DNA from 3 places in the Pseudomonas asiatica genome. Region 1 is predicted to be linked to each of the others. Evidence: riboswitches for the same ligand, from Rfam matches in the RefSeq annotation. Region 1 holds a riboswitch; each other region holds the start of a gene.
The links. Region 1 has a riboswitch for cobalamin ahead of cobW (cobalamin biosynthesis protein CobW). Riboswitches for the same ligand answer to the same signal wherever they lie in the genome.
Positions count from the first base shown of each region.

Region 2: linked by a shared signal. The riboswitch ahead of ABNP31_RS13985 (CbtB domain-containing protein) and the one ahead of cobW (cobalamin biosynthesis protein CobW) in region 1 are both predicted to bind cobalamin.
Region 3: linked by a shared signal. The riboswitch ahead of cobO (cob(I)yrinic acid a,c-diamide adenosyltransferase) and the one ahead of cobW (cobalamin biosynthesis protein CobW) in region 1 are both predicted to bind cobalamin.

Region 1 is NZ_CP157874.1:3,260,933-3,267,930, reverse strand. It holds gene ABNP31_RS14600 (branched-chain amino acid aminotransferase) at 105-1,124, opposite strand; gene ABNP31_RS14595 (ATP-binding cassette domain-containing protein) at 1,261-2,838, opposite strand; gene ABNP31_RS14590 (hypothetical protein) at 3,165-3,524, opposite strand; cobalamin riboswitch at 3,622-3,834, shown strand; gene cobW (cobalamin biosynthesis protein CobW) at 3,935-5,002, shown strand; gene cobN (cobaltochelatase subunit CobN) at 5,006-6,998, shown strand, end outside.
Region 2 is NZ_CP157874.1:3,105,344-3,112,341, forward strand. It holds gene ABNP31_RS13960 (DNA-3-methyladenine glycosylase family protein) at 1-34, opposite strand, end outside; gene ABNP31_RS13965 (pirin family protein) at 214-1,101, opposite strand; gene ABNP31_RS13970 (alpha/beta fold hydrolase) at 1,198-2,070, opposite strand; gene ABNP31_RS13975 (LysE family translocator) at 2,092-2,721, opposite strand; gene ABNP31_RS13980 (GNAT family N-acetyltransferase) at 2,847-3,326, shown strand; cobalamin riboswitch at 3,516-3,739, shown strand; gene ABNP31_RS13985 (CbtB domain-containing protein) at 3,833-4,021, shown strand; gene ABNP31_RS13990 (CbtA family protein) at 4,031-4,717, shown strand; gene ABNP31_RS13995 (cobalamin biosynthesis protein) at 4,717-5,103, shown strand; gene cobM (precorrin-4 C(11)-methyltransferase) at 5,135-5,887, shown strand; gene ABNP31_RS14005 (DUF1272 domain-containing protein) at 5,954-6,196, shown strand; gene ABNP31_RS14010 (response regulator transcription factor) at 6,428-6,998, shown strand, end outside.
Region 3 is NZ_CP157874.1:1,336,587-1,343,584, reverse strand. It holds gene cbiB (adenosylcobinamide-phosphate synthase CbiB) at 1-805, opposite strand, end outside; gene bluB (5,6-dimethylbenzimidazole synthase) at 802-1,452, opposite strand; gene ABNP31_RS06155 (cobyrinate a,c-diamide synthase) at 1,449-2,744, opposite strand; gene cobO (cob(I)yrinic acid a,c-diamide adenosyltransferase) at 2,741-3,352, opposite strand; cobalamin riboswitch at 3,473-3,692, opposite strand; gene ABNP31_RS06145 (hypothetical protein) at 3,860-4,438, shown strand; gene ABNP31_RS06140 (DUF3077 domain-containing protein) at 4,662-4,925, opposite strand; gene ABNP31_RS06135 (PQQ-dependent sugar dehydrogenase) at 6,175-6,998, shown strand, end outside.

The sequences.
Region 1 (6,998 bases):
GAGCGGCTTTAGCCGCGAACACCGGCGCAGCCGGTGCCATCAGCCAATAAAAAACGGGGCATGCCATCGCTGGCATGCCCCGTTTTTCAAACCGTTAAAGCGCCTCAGGCAACCTTGACGATCCAGCCAGCCGGTGCTTCCACGTCACCGCTCTGGATACCGGTCAGCTCGTTGTAGAGCTTCTGGGTAACCGGGCCGACCTTTTCCAGGTCGTGGAACACGTGCAGCTTGCCGTTGTACTCGATGCCGCCGATCGGGGTGATCACCGCAGCGGTACCGCAGGCGCCGGCTTCGATGAAGCGGTCCAGCTTGTTGATTTCCACATCGCCTTCGATCACTTTCAGGCCCAGGCGCGATTGCGCCAGTTCCATCAGCGACAGGCGGGTGATGCCTGGCAGCACCGAAGCCGATTTCGGGGTGACGAACTCGTTGTTGGCGGTGATGCCGAAGAAGTTGGCCGAACCGACTTCCTCGATCTTGGTGTGGGTCAGCGGGTCGAGGTAGATGGCGTCGGCGAAGTTGGCTTTCTTCGCTTCTGCACCCGGCTGCAGGCTGGCGGCGTAGTTGCCACCGACCTTGGCCGCGCCAGTGCCTTGCGGGGCTGCGCGGTCGAAGCTGGAGATCTGGAAGTTGTGCGGCTTCATGCCGCCCTTGAAGTACGAGCCAACCGGGATGGCGAAGATCGAGAAGATGAACTCGGGGGCGGTGCGCACGCCAATGTTGTCACCGGTGCCGATCACGAACGGACGCAGGTAGAGGGCGCCTTTACCATGCGGTGGCACGAACTTCTCGTTGGCCTTGACCACTTGCTTGCACGCCTCGATGAACACATCGGTCGGCACCTGCGGCATCAGCAGGCGGGCGCAGCTGCGCTGCATGCGGGCGGCGTTCTGGTCCGGGCGGAACAGGTTGATCGAACCGTCCTTGCAACGGTAGGCCTTGAGGCCTTCGAAGCACTGCTGGCCGTAGTGCAGGGCCGTGGAGCCTTCACTGATGTGCAGTACGTTGTCTTCGGTCAGGGTGCCCTTGTCCCACTCGCCATTGCGCCATACGGACAGGTAGCGTTTGTCGGTCTTGATGTAGTCGAAACCCAGCTTGTCCCAATTAATGCTTTCGTTGCTCATGACACCCTCATTGTCTTGCAAGTGCCCGATTGCTCGGGCTGCTGTTATATGCGCACCACGCCACCATAATACATCCGTGGCAGATCGGGAACGGCCAGTCACGAATTGATAGCCTGCAATGCATTCATAGCGGCTTCTACAGGTGCAGGTACTCGTCCAGCGCCAGCTTGTCGAGCAGTACCTGGTCGTGGGACGCCACCACCAGCGCCCCGCGAAACTGCCCGAGCATGTGTTCCAGTGCGGCCAGTGACGGCAGGTCCAGGTGGTTGCCGGGTTCGTCCAGCAGCAACAGGTCGAGCGGCCGTTCGCGGTACAGCACGGCGGCCAGTGCTGCCTTCATCCGCTCACCGCCGCTGAGCAGGCCGCTGGGCAGTTCGATGCGGGCGGCATCCAGGCCCAGTTGCGCCAGGCGGCTGCGCAAGTCGCCCTGGGCCAGTGTCGGGTTTGCCTGACGCAGGTGGTCGAGCACGCTGGTGTGGCCTGGTAGTGCGCTGCAGTGCTGGTCGAGCAGGGCGGTTTCACCACTGAGGCGCAGGCTGTCGGGCGGTGCTGGCAACTCACCGTTCATCAGCCTGAGCAGGGTGGACTTGCCACTGCCATTGGCGCCGACCAGGCCCACCCGCTGGCCCAGGCACAAGCGCAGGTTCAGTGGTTTGCGCGTGCCGCGGGGCAGGTGCAGCGCCTGCAAGGCAAGCACTTCGCGGCCCGGATGGCGCTGCGGCGTGGGTGCATGCAGGGTAATGGCGCTGTCCTGCTCGACTTCGCGAGCGGCGTCACGCACTTTGCCCTGCAGCGCCTGCCGGGCGTCGCGATGGTCGCGGCGCTGCTTGCCCGCAGTGGCCTGGCTGCGCTCCTGCTGGCGGTCGACCAGGATCTTGGCCTGGTTGGCGTGCCTGGCGTTGCGCCCGGCGCGGGCCTGATGACGTTCCAGGTCTTCGCGCTGGCGCTGCAGTTCGCGCGCCTGGCGTTGCTGCTCCTGTTTCAGCCGGGCAAGTTGCTGTTGGGCCTGCGCCGTCTGGCTGGCTTTCTGGGCCGAATAGAAGCTGTAGTTGCCGCCATAGGCCTGCAAGCCCAGGCTGGACAATTCGACGATGCGCGTCATGTGCGCGAGCAGGCTGCGATCATGGCTGATCACCAGCAAGCCCCGGTCCCAGGCTTCGATCATGCTCAGCAGTTGGGCGCGGGCGTTGCTGTCCAGGTGGTTGCTCGGTTCGTCGAGGATCAGGTAGTCCGCTTCGCTGAGCCAGGCGCCGACCAGCGCCACGCGCATGGCCTGGCCACCGCTCAGGCTGCGGGCGGGCTGGTGCCAGTCGAGCTGGCCCAGGCCGTGGCGTTGCAGGTGCCCCTGCAATTGCTCGCGGATATCCCAGCGTTCGCCGACGGTGTCGAAGTCACTGGGTGCGACGCTGCCTTGCTCGATGCGCTCCAGCGCAGCGAGCACCGCGCCCACCTGGGCCAGGTCGGCGACCGTGGCGCTGCGCTCGATCACCTGCTGGTCCAGAAGATGGATGCGCCCAAGGCGCCGACACTGGCCGCTGCTTGGTTCGCGCTGGCCGGCAAGTACTTGCCCGAGCAGGCTCTTGCCCACACCGTTGCGCCCGACCAGGCCGGTGCGGCGTTGGTCGAAGGTTTCGCTGAGGTCGGTAAATAACAGCCTGCCGTCAGGCAAGGCCAAGGAGACGCTGTCCAGCGTCAGGATCGACGTGTTCGTCATGCACAACTCCACAAATGCCGCGACATCTCCGGAGCGAACCGGAGGCTGAAGACTGGCCGTCGAAGGGACGGCGGCATCAATGGCGCATTGGACGAACACCTCGTGACAGGGGAATGCGTAGCCTAACGGATAGAGGCATCGTTGTCGCGGGAAAACAGATTCCGCGAGTGCGCCGCGGCCCCTGTAGGAGTGGCCTTGTGTCGCGATAGGGCTGCGAAGCAGCCCCAGCAATTTGTGCGTCTTTGCTGAAACCCTGGGGCTGCTTCGCAGCCCTATCGCGACACAAGGCCGCTCCTACAAGAGCCAGGACCGCGCATGCCCCTGGATCAGCGCCCCCTCAAGCGCTTGCTCCAGTCGCCCCCGTGGCTCTGCTGGCAGGTCTCTTCACTGTCAAACCGCACATGCCAGGCCGGATGATCCAGCTGAATGCCGGCCTGTTCCAAAGCCAGGCCGGTCAGCGCCAGCATGCGTACCTTCGCGTCGCCCGCCACGGCGGCGGCCTTGTCGGCCTCTCGTTCGAACACCCAGGTAATACGCAGGCTGGCCGGAAAATCCTCGGGAGCCAGACGATGGGTAAGCCAGCTGAAACCGACGATCTCCGCCTTGGCGGTTTCGCAGGCTTCGGTCAGGCAAACCACCAGTTCACGCTCCAGGCGTGCCAAATCGCGCTTGTTCAAGGGTTCCACCGGGGGCCTCGCTGCTCAAAGCCACCACTGTAACGCAGTTGCGCCACTTGTTGTCGGCCAGCCCGACAGCAATGGTTGACCACCTGCCAGCCACTGCGTAGCCTTGCCACTTCGAGGTTCTTCGGCCAGGCCGAAGCTAAGACGGGAACGCGGTACAAGCCGCGGCTGCCCCCGCAACTGTAAGCACCGACAACGGATCGACACAGCCACTGCGCCCGCGCGCGGGAAGGCGTCATCCCGCCAGCCCGCTGCACCAGCGGGTACATGGAACGGTGCGAGCCAGGAGACCTGCCTCGTCACGTTTTCGACTTTCAACCGGGCGGGGTGATCCGGTGGCGAACAAGCCCGGCCGGTCTGGCCCGTGGCTGTCGTCCTGCATGCCCGCGCCAATCTGCCAAGGGCAATGCGACATGAAAACACTGGCCAAGCTCCCCGTCACCATCGTCACCGGCTTCCTCGGCTCGGGCAAGACTACCTTGCTGCGCCACATGCTCGACAACGCCCAGGGCCGCCGCATTGCGGTGATCGTCAACGAGTTCGGCGAACTGGGCATCGACGGCGAAATCCTCAAACAGTGCAGCATCGGTTGCACCGAAGAAGAAGCCACCGGCCGCGTCTACGAGCTGGCCAACGGCTGCCTGTGCTGCACCGTGCAGGAAGAGTTCTTCCCGGTGATGCGCGAGCTGGTGGCACGCCGTGGCGACCTGGACCATATCCTCATCGAAACCAGCGGCCTGGCCCTGCCCAAACCGCTGGTGCAAGCCTTCCAGTGGCCGGAAATCCGCAATGCCTGCACCGTCGACGCGGTGATCACGGTGGTCGACAGCCCGGCCGTGGCCGCCGGCACCTTCGCCGCCTACCCGGACCAGGTCGATGCCCAGCGCAAGCTCGACCCCAACCTGGACCACGAGTCGCCGCTGCACGAACTGTTCGCCGACCAGCTGGCCAGCGCCGACCTGGTGGTGCTGAACAAGGCCGACCTGATCGACGCCGAAGGCCTGGCCAAGGTCCGCGCCGAGGTGGCCGAAGAACTGCCGCCGGCGGTCAAGGTGATCGAGGCCAGCAGCGGCAAGCTGCCGCTGGAGGTGCTGCTGGGCGTGGGCGCCGAGTCCGAGGCGCACATCGATGGCCGCCGTACCCACCACGATTCGCATCATGACGGCGATGACCATGACGATCATGACCACGACGCCTTCGACTCCATCTCCATCGACCTGCCCGAAGCCGACGAAAGCCTGCTGCTCGACGCCCTGACCCAGCTGGTGGTGGAATTCGGCATCCTGCGCGCCAAAGGCTTCGCTGCCATCCCGGGCAAGCCGATGCGCCTGCTGGTACAAGGCGTGGGCACCCGTTTCGACAAGCACTTCGACCGCGCCTGGCGCGCCGACGAGCCGCGCATCACCCGCCTGGTGCTGATCGGCCAGGACCTCGACGCCGCCCAGCTGGAAGCGCGCCTGCGCCAGGCACTGGGCGCCTGACCCATGCACCTGCTGCGGACCCAGCCCGGCGGCTTCGTGCCGGATGACAGCATTGCCGACCTCGGCCAGACGCCCGCCGAGCTGGTGATTCTCTGCAGCGGCGATTCGCACCTGGCATTGCTTGCGGATACCGCCGAGCAATTGCCCGAGGATTACCCCAGCCTGCGCCTGGCCAACCCGATGCAGGTACAGAACCATGCCTCGGTCGACCTGTACGTCGACCAGGTGCTGCGCCATGCCAAGGTCATCCTGGTGTCGCTGCACGGCGGCGTCGGCTACTGGCGCTATGGCGTCGAGCAACTGGTCGAGCTGGCTGGCCGTGGCGTGCAACTGATCCTGGTGCCGGGCGACGACCGCCCGGACCCGGAGCTGACCAGCCTGGGCAGTGTCAGCGGCGAGCAGGCCGAACGCCTCTGGCACTACCTGCGCCAGGGCGGCAAGGCCAATGCCATCAACCTGTTCAACTGCCTGGCCAGCCAGTGGCTGGGCCGCGACTATGCCTGGGACGAGCCGCAGCCTTTGCCGCGCACCGCCGTGTATCACCCGGCCAAGGGCAGCGCCACGCTGGAGGACTGGTACCCGCAGTGGCATCCCGAACAGCCGGTGGCGCCACTGCTGTTCTACCGCTCGCACCTGCAGGCGGCCAACACCGCGTTCATCGATGTGTTCTGTCAGCGCCTGCAGGCCGCCGGGCTCAACCCGTTGCCGATCGCCGTGGCCAGCCTCAAGGAAAGCGCCTGCCTGGAGCAGGTCGAAGCCTGGCTGGACGAGGTGGGTGCCGAAGTGCTGGTCAACACCACCGGCTTTGCCCTGTCCAGCCCCGAACGGCCCAACCTGCGCCCGTTCCGTCGCGACATCCCAGTGCTGCAGGCCATCTGCGCGCAAGACAACCAGCCCGGCTGGGAAGCCAGCGAGCAGGGCCTGGGGGCGCGTGACCTGGCCATGCACATTGCCTTGCCCGAACTGGACGGGCGCATCATCACCCGCCCGGTCAGTTTCAAGGACATGGCCTGGCGCAGCGAGCGCAGCCAGTCCGACGTGGTCTGCTACCGCGCCCACCCCGAGCGCATGGACTTTGTCGCCGAACTGGCCCGCCGCTGGGTCGAACTGGCGCGCCTGCCGAATGCGCAAAAGCGCGTGGCCCTGGTGCTGGCCAACTACCCGACCCGGGATGGTCGCATTGGCAACGGCGTTGGACTGGACACGCCAGCGGCGGCGCTGAACATCCTCAAGGCCCTGCAGGCCGAAGGCTATCCGCTGGCCGACTTGCCGGGCAGTGGCACGCAACTGATCCACCAGTTGCTCGGAGGCGTGACCAACGACCTCGACCATCTGGACCTGCGCCCCTGTGCGCAGAGCCTGAGCCTGGCCGACTACCAGGCCGCCTTCGAGCGCCTGCCCGAGGCCAACCGCCAGGCCGTGCTGGAACGCTGGGGGCCACCGCAGCAGGACCCGATGTACCGCAGTGGCCGGCTGATGGTGGCCGGCCTGCGCTTCGGCTTGACCTTCGTCGGCATCCAGCCGGCACGGGGCTACCAGGTGGACCCCAGCGCGGTGTACCACGACCCGGACCTGGTGCCGCCGCACGGTTACCTGGCGTTTCACTTCTGGCTGCGCCATGCCTTTGCCGCCGACGCGGTGATCCACGTCGGCAAGCACGGCAACCTCGAATGGCTACCCGGCAAGGGCGTCGGGTTGTCGGCGCAGTGCTGGCCGGACGCCTTGCTCGGCCCGCTGCCGAACATCTACCCGTTCATCGTCAACGACCCGGGCGAGGGTGCCCAGGCCAAGCGCCGCACCCAGGCGGTGATCATCGACCACCTGATGCCGCCGCTGACCCGTGCCGAAACCTATGGCCCGTTGCGCCACCTGGAGCAATTGGCCGACGAGTTCTACGAAGCACAGCTGCTCGACCCGCGGCGCGCCCGCGAGTTGCAGCGCGACATTCTCGAACTGGTCAAGGCCAACCACATCGACCGCGAACTGCAACTGGAAG
Region 2 (6,998 bases), 160 kb from region 1:
GGCGCACGGCGTGCAAGGGGGTGAGCTTGGGCATGGGGTGATCATGCCAGTAATGCCAATGGTTTCAATCCGGACGTGGCTTTTGAGTGCTGGGGGCGCTTTGCGCCCCTATCGCGACACAAGGCCGCTCCTACAGGGGATCGTGCTTCCCTGTAGGAGCGGCCCTGTGTCGCGATAGGGCTGCAACGCAGCCCCAGCTTTTTCAGTCAAGGATCAATGCGCTGCACCGCCCCGTGCATCCTGCATCTGCCCGAACCGCCCGGCATGGAAGTCGTCGAACGACTCGGCAATTTCTGCCTGGCTGTTCATCACGAACGGGCCATAGCCCACGATCGGCTCGTCGATCGGTTCACCGCTGAGCAGCAGCAGGCTGGCACCTTCCAGCGCTTCGACGGCAACATCCTCACCGCCGCGGTCAAGCAGCACCAGGCTGGATGGGCCGGCTTCGCGCTCGCCGTTGATCCGCACATTGCCACGCAACACCACCAGCGCCGCATTGCGACCGGCGGCAACCGGCAGCTGCAAGGTTGCACCGGCATTCAGGCGCATGTCCCAGACATCCATGGCGGTAAAGGTTCGCGCCGGCCCCGAATGCCCACGATATTCACCTGCAATCACCCGCAGGCTGCCGCCCTCGCCGTCCAGCGCCACCACCGGGATGTCCTCGGCCAGCAGCGTCTGGTAGCCAGCCGCTGCGCGCTTGTCCCGTGCCGGCAGGTTGACCCACAGCTGTACCATCTCCAGCGTACCGCCAGTGCGGGCGAAGCCCGGGGAGTGGAACTCTTCATGGATGATGCCGTTGGCAGCAGTCATCCACTGCACGTCACCGGGGCCGATCAAGCCGCCAGCGCCGGTAGAGTCGCGGTGCTCCAGTTCGCCCTGGTAAACGATGGTCACGGTCTCGAAGCCGCGGTGCGGGTGCTGGCCAACGCCGCGCCGCGCACTGGTCGGGGTGAAGTCATGAGGGCCGGCATAGTCCAGCAGCAGGAACGGGCTGATCTTGCTGGCCAGGTTGTCGTAGGTGAACAGGCTGCGCACCGGGAAACCATCACCTACCCAGTGGGCGTGGGGGCTGCGGTGAATACCCAGAACCGTTTTCATGAGAAAGCTCCTCTCTTGGTTGAGATAACCTTATCAATGATGCCAATCAGGCGGTAGCAGGCCTGCTTGGCATTCATCGTTCCACCCATGGAACAGTCAGCCTTGCAAGAAACCGAGCACCTGTTCTGCAGCAATGACCGGGTCTTCCTGCATGAAGCAGTGCCCACCTGCAACTTGCCTGGCGGTCACCTGAGGGTTGAGCGCCGCCAGGCGGCTCACCGAATGGGGCACGAAGGGGTAGGTGTGCTCGCCGTACAGCACCCGCGTGGGCGTGCGGATCGCCGTCAGGCTTGCCCACATGCGCTTGGGGAAGGAACTGAAGATTTCCACTTCGCGGCTGGGCCGGCACTTGAGCACCACCGCTTCGCCACAGTCGCCGATGGCATGCTCGACGTAGGCCCGCAGCGCCGCATCGGTCCACCCCTTGAAGATACCCCGCCCATGCAGCGAAGCCAGGGCTGCCTCGCGGTCGGGCCAGTGGCTGCGACGGCTGGCGGCCTTGCGCGCCAAGGCGTGACGCTGATGCAAGCCGACCAGGGCCGCCACCCCCATAACACCCAGCATGCGCCGGCTGAACAGTACCGGGTCAAGCAGCACGGCACGGGTGAACAGCTGCGGTTCACTGGCCAGGATCAGGCCGGTGAGCACGCCACCGAAGCTGTGCCCGACGGCAAAGCGCGGTACGTCGCCATACTCGCCCCGCCCGGCTGCGAAAGCCTCCACCGCCAGCGCAGCGGTGCGGTTCCAGCCACGAAAAACCCCGCCATGGTCACTGTCACCATGGCCCTGGACATCGCTGAGCCACAGGTCGAAATGTTCGCCCAGGCGCATCAGCAATGGCTGGTAGGCAAGGCAGCAGAAGCCGTTGCCGTGCAGAAAATGCAGCAGCGGCTTGCCACTGGCCGGGGTTCGCCAGCCACGCAGGGTGAAGCCTTCGGCGCATTCGTGGGACCAGGGGATCAACTGCATCGGCTTGCTGTACTCGCGGGGTCAGGAAAACGCCGATTCTACAAACAGCAACGGGTACAGTGAAATCACCAGCAACAAGGCCATCAGGACATTGAACAGCATCAGCCAGCGCGGGTTCTGCAACAGGTTGCGCAGGGCGCTGCCGAACATCACCCACACCCCCACGCTGGGCAGGTTGACCAGGGCAAACAAGGCGGCAATGACAATGACGTTGGTCACATAGCCTTGCGCCGGCGTGTAGGTGGTGATTGCACCGACTGCCATCACCCAGGCCTTGGGGTTGACCCACTGGAATGCCGCCGCTCCCCAGAAGCCCAGCGGTTTGCGGGCACTGGACGAGGCTGTGCCGACCGGCCCGGAGGTGGCGATCTTCCAGGCGAGGTAAAGCAGGTAGGCGGCGCCGGTGTAGCGCAGTACCGTGTACAGCGGCGGCCAGGCCTTGAACACCTCGCCCAGGCCCAGGCCAACGGCCAGCACCATTACCATGAAACCGACGCTGATCCCCATGGCGTGCGGGATGGAGCGGCGCACACCGAAGTTGACGCCCGAGGCCAGCAGCATGGTGTTGTTGGGGCCAGGGGTGATGGAGGACACGAAGGCAAACAGCACGAAGGCGGTGAGCAGGTCGGCAGAGGCAAGCATGGCAGGCATTCCACATTCTTTATGGGTGGTGTCACACTAACGGAGTCGCCCTCCTCTGCGACCGATACAGTTTCACTAAATTGTGTAGATACACATCGCTGTACCGCTACCACCAGATCAAGGAAGCCGTCACCATGAGCCTTACCATTCGCCCTGCCGTTCGCGCCGATGCCGAGCAGATCCTGGCCTTCATCACCGAACTGGCCGAGTACGAACGCGCTCGCCACGAGGTGATCGCGAGCGTTGCCGATATCGAGCGCAGCCTTTTTGGCGAGGGCAGCACCGTGCACAGCCTGATTTGCGAGCGCGATGGCCGGGCAATCGGCTTTGCCGTGTATTTCTACAGCTACTCGACCTGGCTCGGGCGCAACGGCATCTACCTGGAAGACCTGTACATAACGCCCGAGCAGCGCGGCGACGGTGCCGGGCGGCAATTGCTGCAGCATATTGCCCGCGAAGCGGTGGCGAATGATTGCGGGCGGCTGGAATGGAGCGTGCTGGACTGGAACGAGCCCGCGATCGGCTTCTATCAGAAGCTGGGGGCCGAAGCGCAGGATGAGTGGGTGCGCTACCGGCTGGACGGGGAGAAGCTGGCGACGTTTGCCCGGGGCTGACCAGGTGGATGCTTACGGCATAGACCACTACAGGCCGAACCGGCTTGCATGAGGGCTTGAGTGCGCTTGCCTTGAACTTTCCAGCGCCTGTGAGATCGAGCGCCGCGCGGGCGGCGCTCGATCTCCCAGGCACTGCAAAACCAAAGCCCTACCATCAGGGCAATTGACGGCAGCCCCGCCCCATGGTCTCCTTATGCCTCGCGTTCAGGTGCCCCCGATGGGGGTGAAACGGGAAACCGGTGCGTCACAGGCCCTCAAGCAGGGCCGGACAAGGCCGGTGCTGCCCCCGCAACGGTAAGCGAGCGAAGCGTCTGTACCACTGTGCCCGGTCACCCGGCATGGGAAGGTGACGCCTTCCAGGAGCCTGGCTCCTCCTCGCAAGCCCGGAGACCGGCCTGGCGTTCATGAACACCCCGCGGTGGGCGGGCGCTGTTGCATTCCCCTGGGCTGCCACGCTCGGGGCTGCCGCGCTTGCCCGTTGCCCACAAAAAGCAGAGGAACGCGTCATGCCCGTCACCAGCGCCAAGCAACACAGCATCACCACCCCCGTCACCCTCAGCCAGCGTGTCGTCATCGCCGTCGGCGCCAGCCTGCTGGGCCTGTGCCTGGTGTACTTCGCCGGCTTCTCGCACATCGAAGCCGTGCACAACGCCGCCCACGACACCCGCCACAGCGCCGCCTTCCCCTGCCACTGAGTACGCCCGATGATCACACGCATTGCCCGTACCGCGGGCTTCAGCGGGTTGCTGGCGGCCTTGCTGCTGACCTTGCTGCAAAGCTTCTGGGTCGCCCCGCTGATCCTCGAGGCAGAAACCTACGAATCCTCGGCCCCGGTCGCCCAGCACGAGCATGCCGGCGAAGTGGCCGCCCATGAACACAGCGCCGAAGCCTGGTCGCCGGAAGACGGCTGGCAGCGGGTGCTGTCCACCACTGGCGGCAACCTGGTGGTCGCGGTCGGCTTCGCCCTGATCCTCACCGCCCTGTACAGCCTGCGCGAACCCAAGCGTGCCGGCACCGGCGCACTGTGGGGGCTGGCCGGCTTCGCCGTGTTCTGCCTGGCCCCGACCCTGGGCCTGCCGCCGGAACTGCCAGGTACTGCAGCCGCCGACCTGGGGCAACGCCAGGCCTGGTGGATCGGCACCGCCAGCGCCACCGCGCTGGGCCTTGCCCTGCTGGTATTCGCCCGCCACTGGTTGCTGAAGGCGCTGGGCGCCGTGCTGCTGGTCATTCCCCATGTGATCGGTGCGCCGCAACCCGAGGTGCACGAGAGCCTGGCCCCCGCCGCACTGGAAACCCAGTTCAAAGTGGCCTCCTGGCTGACCAACGCCGCCTTCTGGCTGGCCCTGGGCCTGCTCAGCGCCTGGCTGTTCCGGCGCTCCAGCCAGGCCTGATGCCTGCCTTTTACGCCGGCTTCGGCTGCCGCCGGGGTTGCCCGGCGGATACGCTGGAAACCTTGCTACGCCAGGCCCTGGCCAACCAGGGCCTGGCGTTGGCCGGCCTGCACGGTATCGCCAGCATCAGCCTGAAGGCCGACGAACCCGGCTTGCAGCAACTGGCCGAACGCCTCGGCGTGCCCTTGGTGTTGTACGATACCGCGCAATTGCAACCCTACGAACTCCAGCTCAGCCACCGCTCCGCCGCTGCCCATGCCCACTGCGGCTGCTGGGGCGTGGCGGAGAGCGCGGCTTTGGCCCTGGCCAGCGAGCGGCTCGGCACGGCCAGGTTGCTGCTGACGCGCCAGGTACTGGGCCCGGCTACCCTCGCCCTGGCCTGTTGAACGTTTCCCCTCTTTCCTGCAAGGACTTTCCATGACGGTCTACTTCATCGGCGCCGGCCCCGGCGACCCGGAACTGATCACAATCAAGGGCCAACGGCTGATCCGCCAGTGCCCGGTGATCATCTATGCCGGTTCGCTGGTGCCGGCCGCCGTGCTCGAGGGCCACCAGGCCGAGACCATGATCAATAGCGCCGAACTGCACCTGGAGCAGATCATTGCCGCCATGCGCAGTGCGCATGAGCAAGGCCTGGATGTGGCCCGGGTACACAGTGGCGACCCCAGCCTGTACGGCGCCATCGGCGAGCAGATCCGCCATCTGCAGGCGCTGGGCATCGATTACCAGATCATCCCCGGGGTCACCGCCACGGCGGCCAGCGCCGCCCTGCTCGGCTGCGAACTGACCCTGCCCCAGGTAGCGCAGACCGTTATCCTTACCCGCTATGGCGACAGTTCGCCGATGCCGCCCGGCGAGCAACTTGGCGACCTGGCGCGCCATGGCAGCACCCTGGCGATCCACCTGGGGGTCAAGCACCTGTCGCGAATCGTCGAAGAACTGCTGCCGCACTACGGCGCGCACTGCCCAGTGGCGGTGGTGCATCGCGCCACCTGGCCGGATCAGGACTGGGTGCGCGGCACCCTCGGCGATATCGTCGAACGCGTCGCGGCCAAGGGCTTCCGGCGCACGGCGCTGATCCTGGTGGGCCATGTGCTGGGCGACACACCGTTTGCCGAATCGGCCTTGTACCGCGCCGGGCATGCCCACCTCTATCGCCCTGGCGACTGAACATTGCCAGGTTCGCCACGGGCGTAGCAGACTCCGGTTTCCCGCCTGCAAACAGGAGTCATGCCCATGCTGGACCTACGCCCAAACTGCGAGTGCTGCGATACCGACCTGCCGGGTGACAGCCCCGATGCGCTGATCTGCTCCTTCGAATGCACCTTCTGCCGTACCTGCGCCGAAACCCGTTTCCAGGGCCGCTGCCCGAACTGCACCGGCCAGTTGGTGGCACGCCCGACACGGGTTGGCCAGGCGCTGGCCAACAACCCCGCCTCGACCCAGCGCGTGAGCAAAGTACACTCCGCCTGCGCATGATCTACTTCAAAACATTCAAAAAAACAGACATCGCCGCTTTGTCAGGGTGATGTCTTTCCCACTTTTTGTAGGACTTTTCAACAACTAGCCCGGGGACTTTCAACACTTCTATACTCGGCATTACCAAATTTCGGGAATGGTCGTATCGTGCAGCGCTTCCGATAACCCTACTTGCAGACGTATTCCTGAGTGATCCAGGAAGCGGACCACATCCTGACAGGAGTTTTCTTCATGACTACCGTGCTGATCGTCGACGACCACCCCATAGTGCGACTGTCCTTGAAAATGTTGCTCGAACGCGAGCGCTTCCAGGTCGTCGGCGAAGTCGGCGATGGCAGTGAAGTCACTCAGGTGGTCCGCACACTGCGCCCGAACGTGGTCATCCTTGACATCGGGCTTCCGGGCCTGGACGGCATGGAAGTCATCAAGCGCCTCCAAAGCCTGGAACCGGCCCCCAAGATCATGGTACTGACCGGCCAGGCCACCGACCTGTATGTACGGCGCTGCCTGGATGCCGGCATCGGAGCCTTCGTCACCAAGGACGAGGACCACGAGGCCTTGCTGTTCGCCCTGAAGGCCTTGGTCAAAGGCTACTCGACCTTCCCGCAGATGTCGGTCAACAGCAACTCGCTGGAAAGCGAGCCGGTGCGTCTGGCGAGCCTGTCCAACCGGGAAATGGAAGTGCTCAGGCGCCTGTCACGCGGCGAGAACAACAAGAATATCGGCACCTGCATGAACCTCAGTGCCAAGACCATCAGCACCTACCGGGGCCGCATCATGGAAAAGCTCAAGACCGAATCGC
Region 3 (6,998 bases), 1.9 Mb from region 1:
GCCCGTCACCCAGGCGTGGCCGCTCATGCAGCTCGCCGTGGTACACCGCCGGGCCACCGAGTTCCACACCTAACGCACCAGCACCGGCGGCCATCACCGGCCCGGCATTGGGGCTGTCCCACAGCGGGCCCTGCTTGCGCCAGCAGGCCAGGGCCAGGCGGGTCTTGCCCAGCAGCGCGTAGGTCAACGCCACCAGCCTGGCGGGAATATAGTTGAGCACATCGTCGACGCGCGCCGCGCACCAGCCGAAGCGTTCGAAGCGCTCGTTGCGGTAGCCCCACATCGCGTCCAGGGTGTTGCTCAGGCGGTACAGCACCACGCCCGGCGCGCCGGCGACCACGAACCAGAACAGCGCGGCGAATACCGCATCGCTGCCATTCTCCAGTACCGATTCGGTGGCCGCCCGGGCAACCGCAGGTTCGTCCAGTTCACGGGTTTCGCGGCTGACCAGGTAGCCCACACGGCGCCGCGCTTCTTGCAGGTCACCCTGGCGCAAGGCACTGGCCACCGGCAACACGTGTTCGCCCAGGCTGCGCAGCCCGACGGCGCAGTACAGCGCCAGCACGTCGACCAGCCAGCCGATGTACGGCAGCCAGGAGAGGATCAGTGCCACCAGGGTAAGCGGCACCACGGCCAGGAACCATGCGCTCACCCCGTGGCTGCGCCAGCCGCGCCCACCGGCATTCAGGCGGCGCTCGAGGTTACTGGCCATGTTGCCGAAGGCTACCAGCGGATGGCGCCGCTGCGGTTCGCCCAGCAAGGCATCCAGGGCCACCCCGGCCACAGTCAGCAAGGCGACGCTCATTGGCGCTCTCCCCATTGATTCTCAAAGAGCATTTCACTCAAGGGCCGTTCCTCGGCCCAGTTTTCCAGCACCAGCATCGGTGCCGGGTAGAACTCGGTTACCGGCCCCAGGCACAGCACCGCGACCGGCTTGGCCCCGGCCGGCATGCCCAGCAGCGCCGCCAGCGCCTGCGGGTCGAACAGCGACACCCAGCCCATGCCCAGGCCTTCGCCACGGGCTGCCAGCCACAGGTTCTGGATGGCGCAGGCCAGCGAGGCCAGGTCCATTTCCGGCAGGGTGCGACGGCCGAAGATATGCGGCTCGCGGTTGTCCATCAGGGCGGCCACCAGCAACTCGGCGCAGTCATTGATGCCCTCCACCTTCAGTTTCATGAAGGCGTCGGAGCGTTCGCCCAACGCTTCGGCGGTACGCACCCGCTCTGCTTCCACCAAGGCCTGGATGCGCGCACGCAGGTCGCGCTGGGTGATGCGGATGAAACGCCAGGGCTGCATCAGCCCGACGCTTGGCGCCTGGTGCGCGGCAGCCAACAGGCGGCCCAGCAGTTCCGGGGCTACCTCGCCGCCGGCGAAATGGCGCATGTCACGGCGTTCGCCGATGGCCCGGTAGATCGCGGCGCGCTCGGCGTCGCTGTAGGCGTGTTCGCTCATGGTCGCAACAGCGCCGCCGCCGCATCCGGGTTGGAGGGGAAGTAGAAGTGCACGTAGGAAGCCGTCAGCCGACCCAGGCGGTACACCGCTTCGTTGCCACGCCCGCCATTGGGGCTCAGGCCACGTGCGATCGGCTCCAGTGCGGTACTGGTCAGCGAATGGTGATAGGTGTGCCCGCGCAGGGTGCCTTCCGGCAGTTCCACCGCCTGCAAGGCCAAGGCAGCCAAGCGCTTCTGCATGGTCGCTTCGCCCGGCAGCAGGCCGAGCAGCTCGGCACGCTCGCCGGCCACGTCGGTCAGGGCATCGAGCAGATACAGCATGCCACCGCACTCGGCCAGCAACGGTTTGCCCTGGGCGTGATGGGCGCGTATTGCCTCGCTCATCGGCGCATTGCCGGCCAGGGCGTGGTGGTGCAGTTCGGGATAACCGCCCGGCAGGTACAGGCTGTCTACTGCCGGCAGTTCGCGGTCATGCAGCGGCGAGAAGAACTCCAGCTGTGCGCCCAGGTTGCGCAGCAGGTCGAGGTTGGCGCCATAGGTGAAGGCGAAGGCCTCGTCTCGCGCCACGCCAATGCGTACACCGGCCAACGAGGCAGCACTGGTTTGCGGCTCGGGTTCGGCAAAGGTCACTGGCGGCGGCAAGGCCGCATCGCAACTGGCGCCAAGCGCCTCGGCAGCGGCATCCAGGCGCGCGTCCAGGTCGTTCAGCTCGCTGGCCTGGACCAGCCCCAGGTGGCGGCTGGGCAGCTCGATACCGCGCTCGCGGGACAAGCCGCCATACCAGCGCAGGCCCTCGGTCAGGCTACCTTCCAGCAGTTGCGCGTGGCGCAGGCTGCCGACCCGGTTGGCCAACACACCGGCAAACGGCAGGTCCGCCTGGTAGCGTGCCAGGCCCAGGGCCAGGGCGCCGAAGGTCTGGGCCATGGCCGTGCCGTCGATCACCGCCAGCACCGGCACGCCGAAGTGGCGCGCCAGATCGGCGCTGGACGGCGTGCCGTCGAACAGCCCCATCACCCCTTCGATCAGGATCAGGTCGGCCTCGCCGGCGGCTTCCCACAGCAGGCGGCGGCTTTCCTCGGCGCCGATCATCCACAGGTCGAGTTGGTACACCGGCGCGCCGCTGGCCCGCTCGAGGATCATCGGGTCGAGAAAGTCGGGCCCGCACTTGAACACCCGCACCTTGCGCCCAAGGTTGCGGTGCAGGCGGGCCAGGGCGGCGGTGACGGTGGTCTTGCCCTGGCCAGAGGCCGGTGCCGCGATCAGCACGGCGGGGCAATGGCGCGGCTGGCTCACAGTTCCACGCCCTTCTGTGCACGGATGCCGGCCTGGAAGGCGTGCTTGAGCATGCCCATCTCGGTCACGGTGTCGGCCAGTTCGATCATCTCGGGTTTCGCGGCACGGCCAGTGACGATCACATGCTGCATCGGTGGGCGGGCCTGGATGTCGGACAGCACCTGGTCAAGGTCGAGGTAGCCGTGCTTGAGGGCGATGTTCAGTTCATCGAGCACCACGAACTGCACGCTAGGGTCTTGCAGCAACTGGCGCGACACAGCCCAGGCCGCTTCGGCGGCGGCAATGTCGCGCTGGCGGTCCTGGGTTTCCCAGGTAAAGCCCTCGCCCATCACGTGGTAGCGCACCTGCTCGGGGAAGCGGCGGAAGAACAGCTCTTCGCCGGTGCTGTTGCGGCCCTTGATGAACTGCACCACACCGCACTGCATGCCATGGCCCAGGGCGCGCGCGAGCATACCGAAGGCCGAGCTGCTCTTGCCTTTGCCATTGCCGGTCAGCACCAGCAGCAGGCCGCATTCGTTGGGGGAATTGGCGATGCGTTCGTCGATGATCGCCTTCTTGCGCTGCATGCGCGCCAGGTGGCGTTCGTCGCGTTCGGTGGATTCGCTCATCAGGGTTCTCCGCTGGCTGGCGCCACGGCAACGCGCGGCGACAGGTAAAAGGCGGGCAGACGGAGAACGCGCAGGGGCCGTGGCCGTACGCCACGGTGCACCGCGCATCACCCTCCGTGATGCCGTTGGCAGTATCAGGCCGGTCTCCGGGCTTGTGAGCGGGCCTTGGCCCAGGCCTGCGCGCCTTCCCGGGTGCTGGCACCCAGTGGCCCTGCGCGGCCGCGACTCACCTACCGTTGCGGGGGCAGCGCCGGAATCGCGCCATGCTGGCACCCACCGGCTTCCCAGTTTCACCCTGCCCAGTCGGGGCTGGCAGGGCACCTGAAACACGCGCGAAGGTTAGAGGGTTGCACCGGGAGCGTCAATCGAAGTGGGCCGCTTTGCAGTCGAACAGGCACCGCCCGGGTAATGGCCAATTCACCTGGTTGTGCCACACTGAATACAGTGATATCACATAGCCATCACTTTCAGCTGAACGCGATCACAACGATAACAGGAGAGCGCAGCATGCGAGGCCAGATCATCAACAACCCGCGCCTGGAGTTTCTCGCCCCGGTGCTGGAGCGCTGGGGCGATTGCATCGACCGCTTCAACCAGTTTGCCGGCGATGCCGAAGCACCTTACTGGCATGGCGCCGCGGCCAATACCGGGCTGCTTGCCGCAGCGGCGTGGCAGGCCGAACTGGCGGCGCTGCAGCAGTTTGCCGGCAAGAAGCAGCGCGACGAAGGCGAACACGAAGGGCGCTGCGACCTGTCGATCAGTAGTGCCGATGAAGCGCTGTACCTCAGTGTCAGCCAGCGCTGGCCAAAAGTTGCCCGGCTGGACATGGCCGACGCCCTGCAGCAGACCGCTGCCCTCGCGCGCCAGGTGGCCTACCCCAGCCAGTTGAAAGCTGGTGCGCTGTTCATCAGCCCGTGGAAGGCTGGCCAGCATGCCAGCCCCGAGGAACTGCAGGACCTGGTCGACGATCTGCAGAAACATACCGCCTGTGCCATCGCCTGGTACTTCCCGTATGCCTACCGCAAGTTGCACAACGAACTGGGGCAGTATTTCCCGGGGGTGGCGTTGTTGCTCAAGCAGGCTTGAAGCAACTTCGGCTCGGGGCGGGACCGGAACGCGTTAGCAAGCGCGACGTGGTTTCTGTGGGAGCGGGCGTGCCCGCGAAGAATCCAACGCGGTGGCTGGCACCGGCTGCGCCGGTGTTCGCGGGCGCGCCCGCTCCCACAGAGCCCCTGCTAAACCTTTCAGTTATATGCGGCTCCATGAGAGCGCGGCCCGTGCCGCGAATGGCCTGCGCGCCTTTCAGGTCCTAACGCATCATGCCGAGTTCGGCATCATCCAGCAGCGCTTTGCCCAAGGCGCAAAGGTAGTGCGCGGCCCAGATCAGCTTTGGCTTGTCTTCCATCAGGCCGTCGATGGTCAGGTCCCGTGCATAGCCGATCAATTCCGAGGCTTGTTCGCGGGCGTTCTGGCAGGAGATACCGGGTTCGATGCGGAACAGGGGGTGGGTCTGGTTTTCACCTTGAAAGAATATGGTTTTGCCGACTGTGCATTTCGTGTCTTCGGTGGTCATTTAAGGCTCCTGTCGTAGTGAAGCGACCACCAACCGCGGCTAAACAGTATGGTGGCAGCTGTACGTGGGTTAGCCGACCGGGACGTCAGGCACCCGGCGCACCCGCAGGTGCCCCACGCACAGCCGCCATAAGGCGCCAATGCCGATTACTCGGTATTGCTCAGCTGCGGTGTCTGACGATTTCGGGCGGCTAACCCGGTCATTGAAGGTCAACGACATGCCGAGACTAGAGACCGCATTTGGCGCGCGCAACGGAGAATAGGTGTTAAGAGTATCTTTGGGAAACGGCCTACAAGAAAGGTGTTAAATCTGATTCTTGGTCTCGCCCCCACGCCACCTTTGCAACAGCAGCGGCGCATCTCACTGGCACATTGAGCCACCACCCGACTTGCTTGCTCTTGCTCTTGCTCTTGCTCTTGCTCTTGCTCTTGCTCTTGCTCTTGATCTTGATCTTGATCTTGATCTTCGCGACTTCAGGAGGCCGAGCAGAGGGCTTGCGGAGGGAGGTGACGGGCATGGATGCCCGTCAAGCGCTGAGGCCCCATGGATGGGGCCTGCAGCGCGTACTCCCGGGAGCAAGACCGGCGCGAGGGAACCCCGTAGCGTAGCGGAGGGGCCGGATGATGGGAGCGCAGCGTTTTTTGGTTACTTTTTGCCGCGTTTGGCAAAAAGTGACTCGCCGTAAGGGCGAAAAGGTGAGTAAGCGTCGCCATCGTAAATGGACTATGCGCGAGATCAAGACCGGTACTTTTCCGCTCTTCGCTCTTCGCTTTCAAGCGTGGGCATCAACAACAAGGTCAACATTCATTTTCGAAGGTGGCGCTTAATCACCTTTCCGCCCTTACGGCGGGTCACTTTTTGTCAAACGCGACAAAAAGTAACCAAAAAACGCTGGCTCCTATCATCCGGCCCCTACGCTTCGCTCCGGGGTCCCCTCGCTACGGGCCTGCTCCCGGGAGTACGCGCTGCAGGCCCCATCCATGGGGCCTCAGCGCTTGACGGGCATCCATGCCCGTCACCTCCCTCCGCAGTCCCTTCGCTCGGCCTCCTGAAGTCGCAATCGGCGGTGCCTGAACTATCGCGCGCTTAGAAGCAAAAGCAAAAGCAAAAGCAACGGCAACGGCAACGGCAACGGCAACGGCAACGGCAACGGCAACGGCAACGGCAACGGCAGTTGGATGGTTCCCGGGAACCCGGCGAACGTCGCCGACCTCTCAGTTCCATAGGCCTTCTTAGGAGGATGCCGCCCATGAAACACCTGATGCCTTGGCTATTGGCCGCCAGCCTGACTGCCTGCGGCGAAACCGCCCTGCTGAATGTACTCGACGGCAGTGGCCCAACCCCCCAGCTGCCTGCTCCGGTCAAGACCACCCTCCCCACCGTGAATATCGCCCCGGCAGTGGGCTGGCCCAAGGACGCCAAGCCCGAAGCAGCACCAGGCACTCAGGTGAAAGCGTTCGCCAGCGGACTCGACCACCCTCGCTGGCTATACCTGCTGCCCAACGGCGACGTGCTGGTAGCTGAAACCAATGCCCCGCCCAAACCCGAAGATGGCAAGGGCCTGCGCGGTTGGGTCATGAAGAAGGTGATGAAGCGGGCAGGTGCAGGCGTGCCCAGCGCCAACCGCATTACCCTGCTACGGGATGCCGACCACGACGGCGTGGCTGAAATCCGCACGACCTTCATCGAAGAGCTCAACTCACCGTTCGGCATGGCCCTGGTCGGCAAGGACCTCTACGTCGCCAACACCGACAGGCTGCTGCGCTTTCACTACGAGCCCGGTGCCATGCAAATTCGCAATGAAGGCCAGCCGGTAGTCGAGTTGCCAGGCGGGCCGCTCAACCACCACTGGACCAAGAACGTCATCGCCAGCCCCGATGGCAAGAAGCTTTTCGTGACGGTCGGCTCCAACAGCAACGTAGGCGAAAACGGTATGGACAAGGAACAGGGACGCGCCGCGGTCTGGGAAGTGGACCCCGCCAGCGGCCAGCACCGCCTGTTCGCCACCGGCCTGCGCAACCCTAACGGCCTGGCCTGGGAGCCGCACAGCGGCGCGTTGTGGACGGCAGTCAA